Regions from separate parts of the Exiguobacterium sp. TDN 0502 genome, predicted to be linked through region 1. Evidence: riboswitches for the same ligand, from Rfam matches in the RefSeq annotation. Region 1 holds a riboswitch; each other region holds the start of a gene.
The links. A riboswitch is a leader RNA that binds a small molecule or an ion and turns the genes downstream of it on or off. The one in region 1 is predicted to bind S-adenosylmethionine.
Positions count from the first base shown of each region.

Region 2: it holds a riboswitch for S-adenosylmethionine, as region 1 does, so the genes downstream of both, ACRPK8_RS15325 (Na+/H+ antiporter NhaC family protein) here and ACRPK8_RS10715 (methionine ABC transporter ATP-binding protein) in region 1, are expected to answer to the same signal.
Region 3: it holds a riboswitch for S-adenosylmethionine, as region 1 does, so the genes downstream of both, ACRPK8_RS09725 (2,3-diketo-5-methylthiopentyl-1-phosphate enolase) here and ACRPK8_RS10715 (methionine ABC transporter ATP-binding protein) in region 1, are expected to answer to the same signal.
Region 4: it holds a riboswitch for S-adenosylmethionine, as region 1 does, so the genes downstream of both, ACRPK8_RS02590 (methionine ABC transporter ATP-binding protein) here and ACRPK8_RS10715 (methionine ABC transporter ATP-binding protein) in region 1, are expected to answer to the same signal.

Region 1 covers NZ_JBOZGJ010000009.1:59,075-61,273, reverse strand. Annotated here, with positions in the region: gene ACRPK8_RS10720 (alpha/beta hydrolase) at 1-558, opposite strand, end outside; SAM riboswitch class I at 626-727, opposite strand; SAM riboswitch class I at 979-1,083, shown strand; gene ACRPK8_RS10715 (methionine ABC transporter ATP-binding protein) at 1,171-2,199, shown strand; gene ACRPK8_RS10710 (methionine ABC transporter permease) at 2,189-2,199, shown strand, end outside.
Region 2 covers NZ_JBOZGJ010000024.1:467-2,665, reverse strand. Annotated here, with positions in the region: gene ACRPK8_RS15330 (metal ABC transporter solute-binding protein, Zn/Mn family) at 36-1,013, shown strand; SAM riboswitch class I at 1,082-1,186, shown strand; gene ACRPK8_RS15325 (Na+/H+ antiporter NhaC family protein) at 1,268-2,199, shown strand, end outside.
Region 3 covers NZ_JBOZGJ010000008.1:18,111-20,309, forward strand. Annotated here, with positions in the region: gene mtnK (S-methyl-5-thioribose kinase) at 1-250, opposite strand, end outside; SAM riboswitch class I at 329-432, opposite strand; SAM riboswitch class I at 638-739, shown strand; gene ACRPK8_RS09725 (2,3-diketo-5-methylthiopentyl-1-phosphate enolase) at 810-2,000, shown strand; gene ACRPK8_RS09730 (2-hydroxy-3-keto-5-methylthiopentenyl-1-phosphate phosphatase) at 1,997-2,199, shown strand, end outside.
Region 4 covers NZ_JBOZGJ010000001.1:537,188-539,386, reverse strand. Annotated here, with positions in the region: gene ACRPK8_RS02595 (methionine ABC transporter permease) at 1-325, opposite strand, end outside; gene ACRPK8_RS02590 (methionine ABC transporter ATP-binding protein) at 315-1,328, opposite strand; SAM riboswitch class I at 1,413-1,517, opposite strand; gene ACRPK8_RS02585 (aminotransferase class I/II-fold pyridoxal phosphate-dependent enzyme) at 1,580-2,199, opposite strand, start outside.

The sequences.
Region 1 (2,199 bases):
AATCAATGTCGGCAGAAGAATCAATCCTAGGCGTTTTTTTGTTTCGTCCATTAGACGGACGAGTTCGAACGCACACCGGCTCGGAACGAGATCATAGATGATTTCGAAGGCAGATCGCTTGATGTCTGGTGCCCCTTCCGGTAAGTACTGCGGACCTTCATCAAACGAGAGTGCTTCATAGGATGGAACGGAGAGGGCGGCATTGATCGTAATGATCCCTGCGAACGGAATCCCGTCAGCAGCGAGCGATAGTGCGAGCGTCGCGCCCATCGATTGACCGACGACGAAGACGTGATCGCACGTTTCTTGTAAACGTTCATAGCCGTCTTGCAGGCTTTCTTTCCAACATCGGGCGGTCGATTGTTCGAACTCGCGGACGTTCGTTCCGTGTCCGCGCAAACGTGGCGCGTAAACAGTGAATCCTTCAGCAGCAAATGCCTCACCGACGTCGCGGACACTTTGCGGTGTCGCATTAAACCCATGACAGATTAGAATGCCGATCGGACCACCTTGAAAATAAAACGCTTCAGCACCAGTTAATACAGGATAGTTCATCATTACTATTTTTCCTCCATTCATGAAAAAAACTCGTCGACGTCACTGCTTGGACGTCCACGAGTTTTTCACCGTATCATCCAAAGCCGCGCTTTGCTGGTCGGAGCACCTTACAGATTGCAGGTTGCCGTGAAGTCCTAGAGCCAGGTCTCTCGTTCACTCTTGATAAATATCAGATTGGAATTGTCGGATTAATCATTGAGACGATGGTAGCACGACCGAAAATGACTTATCAAATCGTTCTTGACGAATGACGAATCCGTTCATTGAGTGAATCCATAACTTGTCAATTCATCGATATGCGCCAAATGGATTATTTTTGTAAAATTGGTTGACTTTCAAAGGTTCGACCCGTAATGTAAAAATTAGTTTTACGACATAAGCAACACTGCAACAACACACATAACGAATTTCATACCGCAATACTTATCCAGAGAGGTGGAGGGACTGGCCCTACGAAACCTCGGCAACAGACTCACTTATGAGCACTGTGCCAATTCCATCAGACAGCTGTCTGAGAGATGAGTGGAGTGGATTCTGCCACTGTGCGGATCCAGGTCTCTTCTTGTTTCTCAAGAAGAGACCTTTTTTTGTTGAATGAAGGGGGAAAACGGAATGATTGCATTTCATCAAGTCAAGAAAACATACGTCACGAAGGATCAGACGATTGCAGCGCTCGACGGTGTCGACCTGACGATCGAAAAAGGCGAAATCTTTGGTGTCATCGGCTTTAGCGGTGCCGGAAAAAGTTCACTGCTCCGTTGCGTCAATCTATTAGAACGACCAACATCAGGAACGGTGACGGTTGACGGAGAAGATTTGACACAGCTATCACCGAAAAAGTTACGCCAAGCGAAACAGCGGATCGGGATGATCTTTCAACACTTCAATCTACTGAATGCAAACACGGTCTTTACGAATGTCGCAAAACCTCTTGTTCTCGCAGGCGTCAAGAAAGACGAGATTCGCCGCAGGGTGACGGAGTTACTCGAATTCGTCGATCTAGCGGACAAGGCGGACCATTATCCGGATCAATTGTCGGGTGGACAGAAACAGCGTGTCGGCATCGCCCGGGCACTAGCGACGCAACCTTCCGTCCTCTTATGTGACGAAGCGACGTCAGCACTTGATCCCCAGACGACACACCATATTCTCCAGTTGCTAAAACGGATCAATGCCGAGTACGGGATCACGATTCTCTTGATCACCCATGAAATGGGCGTCATCCGAGAGATTTGCGACCGGGTCGCCGTGATCGAAGCCGGGAAGCTGATCGAGTCGGGAACGGTCTTTGATGTCTTCTCGAATCCGAAGACCGAGACAGCGCGGAACTTCGTCCGCTCCGTCATGCATGATGAGATTCCGGCATCGATTCGTCAGTTGATCGAGTCGCGGAATACACATCCGATCTATAAGATTCATTTTCTCGGACATCACACCGGGCAGCCACTCTTATCGCAAGTCGCGAAACGCTTCGACGTTGATGTCAACATCCTACACGGTAGCATCACGGAGTTGCAGGAGACACCGTTTGGCACCTTGCTCGTCGAGTTGATCGGTGAGCCGGCTGAAGTGAAACGAGCGTTACAGTACATCGATCAGGCGCAGGTGACGGTCGAGGAGGTGCTTGCCCATGCTAGTTAA
Region 2 (2,199 bases), on a different contig from region 1:
GAATTATTACGTTTTAACAACGGAGGGAATATAAAATGAAAAAAGTCATTCCTGCTTTAACCGTCGCACTGGCGAGCGCAAGTATCCTCGCCGCTTGCGGATCGAACACTGATTCGTCGACTTCAGATGACAACCAGACGGAAGTCTACACATCGACGTTCGCAACGGCTGCCATCGCCCGTGAAATCGGTGGTGATCAGGTAAACGTCAAGATGATCGTTCCACCGGGTGCAGATCCTCACTCATATGAACCTACTTCCAAGCAACTGACCGAGATTGCTAAAGGGGACTTGTTCCTTTTGACAGGTACGACACTCGAACCGTACTCCAAAAAAATTCAAGAGAGCTTAAAAGGAACGGACGTCCGTTTTGTCGAGACAAGTAAAGATGTCCACTTGCTTGAATCCGATGCCACTCTTCATGCGCACGCAGAAGACGGACATGATGATCATGCAACGGATGAACACGCATACGAAGAAGACGGGCACGACCACGGAAAATACGATCCGCATGTCTGGCTTGATCCGGTCAATGCCAAAGCGATGGCACGCTCGATTACGACTGCACTGTCAAAAGAAGTACCAAAAGAGAAGGCAACGTTCGAAAAAAACTTGAAATCCTTCGATCAACAAGCTGATGCATTAGATAAAGAGTTCAAGCAGGCCGTCACTGACGGCTCGAAAAAGGAACTTCTCGTCACGCACGCTGCATACGGTTATCTCGCTGAACGATATGGTTTTACACAACTTCCGATTGCAGGTATCTCCCCGTCAGATGAACCGTCACAAAAACAGCTAGCGGCGTTAGTCAAGGAAGCCCGGATGCATGATTTGAAATACGTCGCTTTCGAAGAGACAGTCTCACCGAAGGTCGCGCGTGTCATCCAAAAAGAAATCGGCGCTGAATCGGTGACGATCCATAATCTCGAGTCAGTGACGAAAGCGCAACAAAACAGCTCGTATTTCAAGTTGATGGAAGAAAACGTTGCGACATTAAAACAAGCACTTCAGTAAAGTACAGTTGACACGCGTTACTCAATGCGGTACGGTAAGAAACGTGTTTTAGACAATTGAATGACTTCTTTTTATCGCGAGAAACGGAGGGACTGGCCCAATGATGTTTCGGCAGCGGACGATTTGATTCGTACTGTGCCAAATCCAGCAAGCGTAAGCTTGAGAGATAAGAAGAGCGTCTTTACTCGATAAAGACCGCCTTCTTTCTTGCGAAGGGGTCTTTTTTTGTATCTTTGAGAAACGAGGTGTCAACAATGAATGAAACGATCACGCCTAACAAATGGGCACTGCTTCCGCTCGTCGTGTTCCTGGTCCTCTTCATCGGAGCCGGGATCTTCTATGACGACTTTTACAAATTCCCGATTCTCATCGCCGCTTTGATCGCTTTAATTTTTGCTGCCGTGACGACGAAAGGATCGATTAATCAAACGGTCGAACGGATTGCAACCGGTGCCGGAAATCCAGACATCATGATCATGGTCTTCATCTTCTTATTAGCCGGGACGTTCTCCGGAACGGCAGAAGCGATCGGTGCGATTGATGCAACCGTCAATGCTGCCTTGACGTTCTTACCGCCATCGCTCCTCATGAGCGGACTATTCATCATCGCTGCCTTCATCTCGATGGCAATGGGAACCTCTACCGGAACGATTGCCGCCCTTGCACCGATCGCTTTCGGTATTCATGAAGCGACAGACATCAACGTTGCGATCGCAGCTGCTGCCGTCGTCGGGGGATCGATGTTTGGCGATAACTTGTCATTTATCTCCGATACGACAATCGCTGCCGTCCGGACACAAAAAACGAACATGCGTGATAAGTTCCGGACGAACTTCATGATCGTTCTTCCGGCTGCTATCCTGACAATCATCCTACTGGCGTTCGTTTCCGGATCAGGGGATGTCGTCGAAGCTAAGGCATTCGAGTTCTACAAATTGATTCCATACCTCGCCGTCATCGTTCTTGCGATCTTTGGCGTCAATGTCATCCTCGTCCTCATCGGGGGAACGTTACTCACCGGCATCATCGGAATGGTCGACGGTAGCTTTGGTTTAAGCGGCTTCGTCCTTTCGATGTCTGAAGGGATGTTAGGGATGGCGGAGATTTCCATCTTGACGCTTCTCATGGGGGGTCTTGTCAGCTTGATTACATTTAACGGTGGTATTGCCTACCTGAAGGAGATGTT
Region 3 (2,199 bases), on a different contig from region 1:
GCGCGAATTCACGGAGTGCGGATTGTTCGATCCACGCCCGCTCGAGCGATAACGGCCAGCTCTCGCCGACGACTTTCGCGTAGGGTAGTGCTTGTTTTAGAATCAATCGATGTTCACCCTCCCGAATCCGAAAAACGAGGTTGAGATTGCCGTCACCAATCTCTTCTGCTTCGACGGCTCCGTCGCCGATCAGTCCTAATGAGCGGACACGATCAATCGCGTCCTGTTCTGTAAATGCTTTGTATGTCATCTCAGTTTCCCCCTATGTGATACACGAAAAAGCGCCTCTTTTCGTCATCGAAAAGAGGCGCAGGAAAGTCACTGCATCCTCTTATCTCTCAGACGAAACGTCTGTTGGATGTAGCACCGTGCCTAGTGGTCGGTTGCTGCGGCGTCATCGGGCCAATTCCCTCTGCCAACTCGCGATAAGAGTCGTATGTAGTTGTCGTGTGTGATATTGATTTGAATCTTACGCAACCCTCTTCCCTGCTGTCAAATCGAAATCAAGCAGAAACGGATCGCATTTTTAAGCCATCTATAGAAAGAGTATTTTCAAAAAAATAAATTTTCTAAAATTAGTTTGACAAGTGACGATTCCCATGCAAAAATTGCAATTAGATTTCACAATTTCATCCAATTCTTATCAAGAGCAGACGGAGGGACAAGCCCTACGATGTCGCAGCAACCGACCTTTTGGCACGGTGCTAATTCTTGCAGCTACTAAGCTGACAGATAAGAGTCCACGTTCGAATCATTCATGGTCTCTTGTCGCTGACGAGAGACCATTTTTTTGTTGAAGGAGGAAAGACATGACTTATATCACTGCTACTTATCAATTGACCGTTCGCGATCGACTCGAACAACGCGCTGAACAACTCGCGCTTGGTCTGACAGTCGGTTCTTGGACGGAACTGAATCATCTCGAACAACAACAACTCGCCTCGTTCAAAGGGGAAGTCGTACATACGGAAGAGCGCGACGGTAAAGGCTATATCACGATTCGTTATCCGGAACACAATGTATCGCGCGACTTTTCTGCGATCTTGACGACCGTCTTCGGGAAACTCTCACTCGACGGTGAAATCAAATTAACGGAATTGCTACTACCCGATACATTTACGTCGGACTTTCCAGGTGCGAAGTTCGGCATCGAAGGGGTCCGTTCCTTAATCGGTGTCGAAGATCGTCCACTGTTAATGAGCATCTTCAAAGGGGTCATCGGACGCGATTTATCGTTCCTTCGTGATCAACTTGAAGGACAACTTGCTGGTGGGATTGATCTCGTCAAGGACGATGAGATCCTATACGACAATCCGTTGACACCAACGATTGATCGGGCACGAATCGGACGTGAGGTCATCGATGCTCACTTCCACCGGACCGGTAAACGTGCGTTATACGCGATCACACTCAGTGGTCCCGTCTTTACGCTCAAAGATCAAGCTAAACGATTGATTGACGCTGGCGCAACTGCTTTCTTGCTGAACACCTTCACTTATGGACTCGACGTCTTACGTGAACTGGCACGTGATCCCGAGATCAACGTTCCAATCTTCAATCATCCGGCATACAGCGGTGCGTTGATTGCTAGTCCGAACCACGGAGTCGCAGCGCCTGTTTTACTTGGCACATTACCACGTGCTGCTGGAGCCGACTTGACGTTATTCCCGTCGCCTTACGGCAATGTCGCTTTGCCAAAGGATGTTGCTCGTGGCATAGCGGTCGAAGCTACCCGTCTCGGTCAGACGAAATCGATCTTCCCGGTTCCTTCAGCCGGTATTCATCCTGGACTCGTCGCTCAACTCGTACGGGACTTCGGTATCGATTCCGTCATCAACGCCGGCGGCGGCGTACACGGTCATCCGCAAGGTGCTGCGGCTGGTGTCATTGCTTTCCGTCAAGCACTCGATGCGGCACTCGCAAATGACTCCCTATCGACAGCAGCATCGCGTCATGAAGAATTGCGGATTGCGCTCGACGCTTGGGGGATCAAGTCATGACCGTACGGATTCTTTGTGACTTCGACGGTACGGTGACGACACAGGATAATATCATCGCGCTCATGCAAGCATTTGCGCCAGCGAGTGACTTCGAACCGTTGAAGCGTGGCGTACTCGACCGGACGTTATCGATTCAGGGTGGTGTCGGGCAGATGTTCGCACTTCTGCCGTCTGACGGAAAAACAGCCTATCTTGACTT
Region 4 (2,199 bases), on a different contig from region 1:
CGAGAAACGGAATCGCTGCGACACTGAGGCTGACGGACGCTGCCGTCGGACCGATCGTATTATCGAGTAAGAACTTCGTTAACGGAATGAGGGCGACCAGCAAGATGATGAACGGCAGGGACCGGACGATGTTGACGACGAAGTCAAGGACACGCCGGACGGCAAGATTTTGAAAAAATAATCCGCGATCGGTGACGAACAGGAGAATCCCGAGCGGAATCCCGACGACTAAGGCAAAGGCAAGCGAAATGCCGACCATCCACGCTGTCTCACCGAGCGCTTTCAGAAGCTCGGGTAACATCGTTTGAATACGTTCAAGCCACATCCTGAATCACCTCGAGTGCGTGAAGTTCCGTCGCGAGCCAGTCGAGGGCGGGAGTGATTTGGTCGGATGAACCCGTCAGGCTGACGATCAAGACACCGAAGGCGACATCCTGAATGTAGTCGACCTTCCCGTGCAGGATGCTGACCGAGATATCGTACCGACGGATCGCTTCTGATAAGGTACTCTCGCCGGTTTTCTCGCCGGTGAACTGCAAGCGGATGATCTTGCCAGGTGTCGCTTGCAAGATGCGTTCCGGCAGTTCGATCTGCAGTGCCGTATCGACGTAATGCTGGGTCACCGGATGTTTCGCCTGACTGAACAAGTCATAAGTAGATGCGACTTCGACGACTTCTCCTTGCGACATGACGGCGACACGGTGGCAAATCTGTTTGACGACATCGATTTCATGGGTGATGAGGACGATCGTCAGACCAAGTCGTTCATTCAAATCTTTCAACAAATCCAAAATTTGCAGTGTCGTGACCGGGTCAAGCGCAGACGTCGCTTCGTCACATAACAGGACGGTCGGATCATTCGCGAGTGCCCGGGCAATCCCGACGCGCTGTTTCTGTCCGCCGCTCAATTGGCTCGGGAAGTTCGTTTCGAACCCTTCGAGTCCGACGAGCGAGACGAGTTCCTGAATCCGTTCTGGAAAATCGGCGCGTTTCACACCAGCTGCCTTGAGCGCAAAGGCGATGTTATCCGCGACGTTGCGCGACTGGATCAATTGGAAGTGTTGAAAGATCATGCCTGTCCGTAAACGAAGTTGACGTAAATCCGCCTTCGACATCCCGCCGAGCGAGACACCGTCGACCTTGACCGTTCCTTGCGTCGGATGTTCGAGCCCGTTGATCAGGCGAAGTAACGTACTTTTACCGGCACCAGATTCACCGATGATGCCGAAGATTTCTCCTTTTTGGATCGTCAAATCGACATCTCGTAAAGCAAAAATCGGGGTCCGGTCCCGGACGAACCGTTTCGTAATCTGTTTGAATTCAATCATCCGCTCATCTCCTCATACAAAAAAAGTCGCTTTTTCCTAGTAGCAGAGCAACCAGAAAAAAGCGACGAAAGTGTAAGATTTCGTAACTTATCTCTCAGAATGAATCCATTCTGTAGGATGTGGCACCGTTCCTGATAGGTGGTTGCCGGACGTCGTTGGGCCTAATCCCTCGGTCGCTCTCGATAAGTAGTTATGCTGTTGGGATTTACTTTAACGGAAATGATTCCCATCTGTCAAACGTTTTTTCAGAATTATTCCGCAACAGGCGTCCGGAACAAGTTGAGCGTGCCGATGCGGTCGACGGCTTCTTCCAACCGTTCGACATCGGCGATCAGACTGATCCGCACATATCCTTCGCCGTATTCACCGAAGAAGGATCCCGGTGTTACCGCGACGTGTGCTTCGTCAAGCAGGTGATCGGTGAAGCTTTGGGATGTGTAACCTTCAGGCACCGGGAGCCAAACGAAGAACGAACCGCCGGGACGTGGTCCATTCCAACCGATCGCGTCGAGTTTTGCGAATAAGGCATCACGTCGTGTTTCATACAGCTTGCTTAATTCGCGGACGCATGTCTGATCACTCGTCAAGGCGACGGTCGCCGCATGTTGAATCGGTGTGAAGGCACTGACGTAAAGATGTTCCTGGTACGTCTCGATGCTTGAGATGACGGACGGATTTCCGATCGCAAAGGCGATCCGGAAGCCGGACATGTTGAAGCGTTTCGAGAGTGAGAACAACTCGATCCCGACGTCTTTTGCGCCTTCGGTCTGCAGGAAGCTGCGGGTCGGGCCGTCGAAGCTGATGCCGCCGTAGGCGAGGTCATGGACGATGCAAATATCATGGGCATCCGCGAAAGCGACCGTCTGTTCGA